2 regions of the Streptomyces sp. NPDC054975 genome follow, and region 2 is predicted to be linked to the other one. Evidence: predicted binding sites of a transcription regulator. Region 2 holds the regulator's gene; the other holds the start of a gene.
The links. The regulator HrcA, encoded in region 2, represses chaperone genes, less so after heat shock. The targets are predictions, from matches to a motif close to TTNGCACTCNGNNNNNCNGAGTGCNAA.

Region 1 (2,196 bases), on a different contig from region 2:
CGGCCTCGCCCTGGCCGGCGCGCTCCTCGCGATCTCGGGGTGCGCGTCGTCCGTGGACCCGATCGAGCGCCTGGGGCGGAAGGCGGCGGAGCGGGTGGGGGAGGGCGAGCGGGACGGGTCGTTCTCCGGGGCGGCGGCCCGCGTCCTGCACACGCTCGCCGGACTGGACGACGGAGGAGCCCCCAGGGCCGAGGGCCGAGGGGGTCTCCGGGGCTAGGGGGTGTCCCCCTCGGGGGAGCCGGGGTGCTCGCTCGAAGGGCCGGAGCCCGGGTGCTCGCTCGAAGGGCCGGCGCCCGGGTGCTCGCTGGAAGAGGCGGGGCCCGGATGCGCGTACGTCCACTCCTCCGCCGCGATGAGCAGCGTGACGACGCAGAGCAGCCCCGCCGCGAGGAACTGGCCACCGGCCGTCCAGGTCCAGCCGCCGCGCAGCATCGCCACGGCGAGCAGGAGGGCGGCGCACGTGACCACGCCGAAGACGATGACGGGGACCCAGTCCATCGAGGGCGGGGCGGACTCGCCGCCCTTCGGTTCGGGCACACCGCCCAGGCTCCGCATCGCCAGGAAGACGGCGGCGGCCAGGGCGAGCACGCACTCCAGGAGCAGGAAGAGCAGGCCGGTGGCGATGTCCGCACCCGTGCCGACCGGGCGGCGTGAGGTCGTCATCTCCGTACCTTCGTACGGAACCATCGGGTCCGTCGCGCCGTTGCCCGTACCGAGACCGAACCGCCACGCGGCGCCGTATTGGCACTCCGCTTGACCGAGTGCTAATCGCAGTCATAGTCTCGGCCTTGGCACTCCCCACTGGAGAGTGCCAACACAGCGACGGGCAGGTCCGGCACCCGCGACGACGGATCCACCTGGTCGCCACCTCAGACAGTTAGCCCCGTGAGATCTCCGAAGGGGGAGGTCGGATCGTGACGACCACCAGCTCCAAGGTTGCCATCAAGCCGCTCGAGGACCGCATCGTGGTCCAGCCGCTCGACGCCGAGCAGACCACCGCCTCTGGCCTGGTCATCCCGGACACCGCGAAGGAGAAGCCCCAGGAGGGTGCTGTCCTCGCCGTGGGTCCGGGCCGCTTCGAGAACGGCGAGCGTCTGCCGCTCGACGTTCAGGTCGGCGATGTCGTGCTGTACAGCAAGTACGGCGGCACCGAGGTGAAGTACAACGGCGAGGAGTTCCTCGTCCTCTCGGCTCGCGACGTGCTCGCGATCATCGAGAAGTAATTCACCGAAGTACCTGAAGCACATGCTTTGAGCTGCGCCCCTGACCCCGCACCGGGCGTCCGGGGCGCAGTTCGGTTTCACCAGTTTTTCGACATCCGAGAGGGCTGAATCGCTCCCATGGCGAAGATCCTGAAGTTCGACGAGGACGCCCGTCGCGCCCTTGAGCGCGGCGTCAACAAGCTTGCCGACACGGTGAAGGTGACGATCGGCCCCAAGGGTCGCAACGTCGTCATCGACAAGAAGTTCGGCGCCCCCACCATCACCAACGACGGTGTCACGATCGCCCGCGAGGTCGAGATCGAGGACCCGTACGAGAACCTCGGTGCCCAGCTGGTGAAGGAGGTGGCGACCAAGACCAACGACATCGCGGGTGACGGCACCACCACCGCCACCGTGCTCGCCCAGGCGCTCGTCCGCGAGGGTCTGAAGAACGTCGCCGCCGGCGCCTCCCCGGCCGCCCTGAAGAAGGGCATCGACGCCGCGGTCAAGGCCGTCTCCGACGAGCTGCTCGCGACCGCCCGTCCCATCGAGGACAAGTCCGACATCGCCGCCGTGGCCGCGCTCTCCGCGCAGGACCAGCAGGTCGGCGAGCTCATCGCCGAGGCGATGGACAAGGTCGGCAAGGACGGTGTCATCACCGTCGAGGAGTCCAACACCTTCGGCCTGGAGCTCGACTTCACCGAGGGCATGGCCTTCGACAAGGGCTACCTGTCCCCCTACATGGTGACCGACCAGGAGCGTATGGAGGCCGTCCTCGACGACCCGTACATCCTGATCCACCAGGGCAAGATCTCCTCGATCCAGGACCTGCTGCCGCTCCTGGAGAAGGTCATCCAGGCCGGCTCCTCCAAGCCGCTGCTGATCATCGCCGAGGACGTCGAGGGCGAGGCCCTGTCGACCCTGGTCGTCAACAAGATCCGTGGCACCTTCAACGCCGTGGCCGTCAAGGCCCCCGGCTTCGGCGACCGCCGCA
Region 2 (2,196 bases):
GAGCCCGTGTCGTACAGCAGTACCGCCCGTTCCCCCACCACCAGGCCCACCGTGGCGTCCCAGACCGGCAGCCGGCGCCGGCCCACTCCGTCCGCGAGCCGCTCCCAGCCGAACTCTTCCCAAGCGAAGTCCATACCCCGACGCTAGCGGCTACCACCCCGCCTCCTTGCCAGGAGCGATGCCCGCCGCCGTACACTGGCCGGGGGATTCCTGGCACTCGGACAGGGCGAGTGCCAAAGGGGAGCAACCGATACGACAGCTGGAGGTGTGCGCGATGCTCAGCGAACGCAGACTCGAGGTGCTGCGCGCCATCGTCCAGGACTACGTCGGGACGGAGGAGCCGGTCGGCTCCAAGGCGCTCACGGAGCGCCACAAGCTCGGCGTCTCGCCGGCCACCGTGCGCAACGACATGGCCGTCCTGGAGGACGAGGGCTACATCGCCCAGCCTCACACCAGCGCCGGACGCATCCCGACCGACAAGGGGTACCGCCTCTTCGTCGACCGGCTCGCCGGCGTCAAGCCGCTGTCGACGCCCGAGCGGCGCGCGATCCACAACTTCCTCGACGGGGCCGTCGACCTCGACGACGTCGTCGGACGCACGGTCCGGCTGCTCGCGCAGCTGACCCGCCAGGTCGCCGTCGTGCAGTACCCGTCGCTGACCCGCTCGACGGTCCGGCACGTGGAGCTGCTCGCCCTCGCCCCCGCCCGGCTGATGCTCGTGCTCATCACGGACACCGGCCGGGTCGAGCAGCGCGTCATCGACTGCCCGGCGCCGTTCGGCGAGACCTCCCTGGCCGACCTGCGCGCCCGGCTCAACAGCCGGGTCGTCGGTCGCCGTTTCGCGGACGTGCCGCAGCTGGTGCAGGATCTCCCGGAGTCCTTCGAGGAGACGGAGGACCGCGGGACGGTCTCGACGGTGCTCGCGACCCTGCTCGAAACCCTGGTGGAAGAGCACGAGGAGCGGCTGATGATCGGCGGTACCGCCAATCTCACCCGCTTCGGACATGACTTCCCCCTCACGATCAGGCCTGTGCTCGAAGCGCTGGAGGAGCAGGTCGTGCTCCTCAAGCTGCTCGGCGAGGCCAAGGACTCGGGCATGACCGTACGGATCGGGCATGAGAACGCCCACGAGGGCCTCACCTCCACGTCCGTCGTCGCGGTCGGCTACGGTTCGGGCGACGAGGCAGTCGCCAAACTCGGCGTGGTCGGACCGACCCGCATGGACTACCCCGGAACGATGGGAGCGGTACGCGCAGTGGCACGTTACGTCGGACAGATCCTGGCGGAGTCGTAAGTGGCCACGGACTACTACGCCACGCTTGGCGTACGCCGCGACGCGTCCCAGGACGAGATCAAGAAGGCATTCCGGCGGCTCGCGCGCGAGCTGCACCCGGATGTGAATCCCGATCCGAAGACGCAGGAGCGCTTCAAGGAGATCAACGCCGCGTACGAGGTGTTGTCGGACCCGCAGAAGAAGCAGGTCTACGACCTCGGCGGCGACCCGCTGTCCGCCTCGGGCGGTGGCGGCGGAGCCGGCGGCTTCGGCCAGGGCGGCTTCGGGAACTTCTCGGACATCATGGACGCGTTCTTCGGTACGGCGTCGCAGCGCGGGCCGCGCTCGCGCACCCGTCGCGGCCAGGACGCGATGATCCGGCTGGAGATCGACCTCAACGAGGCGGCCTTCGGCACCACGAAGGACATCCAGGTCGACACGGCCGTCGTCTGTACGACGTGCTCGGGTGAGGGCGCCGCGCCCGGCACCTCCGCCCAGACCTGTGACATGTGTCGCGGTCGCGGTGAGGTCTCCCAGGTCACCCGGTCCTTCCTTGGCCAGGTCATGACCTCCCGCCCCTGCCCGCAGTGCCAGGGCTTCGGCACCGTCGTCCCGACCCCGTGCCCCGAGTGCGCGGGTGACGGCCGGGTCCGGTCCCGCCGGACGCTCACGGTCAAGATCCCGGCAGGTGTCGACAACGGCACGCGTATCCAGCTGGCCGGCGAGGGCGAGGTCGGCCCGGGCGGCGGCCCGGCGGGCGACCTGTACGTGGAGATCCACGAGGTCCCGCACGAGACCTTCCAGCGGCGCGGCGACGACCTGCACTGCACGGTCACCATCCCGATGACGGCGGGCGCGCTCGGCACGAAGGTGCCGCTGCAGACGCTCGACGGGCTCGAGGAGGTCGACATCCGCCCGGGCAC

Region 1: a site for HrcA is predicted at 742-768, ahead of groES (co-chaperone GroES). Genes of this name have one in related genera too.

What each region holds. Positions count from the first base shown of each region.
Region 1 is NZ_JBSGWV010000002.1:470,085-472,280, forward strand. It holds gene ACWF79_RS04735 (hypothetical protein) at 1-217, shown strand, start outside; gene ACWF79_RS04740 (DUF6234 family protein) at 214-663, opposite strand; gene groES (co-chaperone GroES) at 915-1,223, shown strand; gene groL (chaperonin GroEL) at 1,341-2,196, shown strand, end outside.
Region 2 is NZ_JBSGWV010000004.1:283,757-285,952, reverse strand. It holds gene ACWF79_RS07820 (MBL fold metallo-hydrolase) at 1-134, opposite strand, end outside; gene hrcA (heat-inducible transcriptional repressor HrcA) at 275-1,294, shown strand; gene dnaJ (molecular chaperone DnaJ) at 1,295-2,196, shown strand, end outside.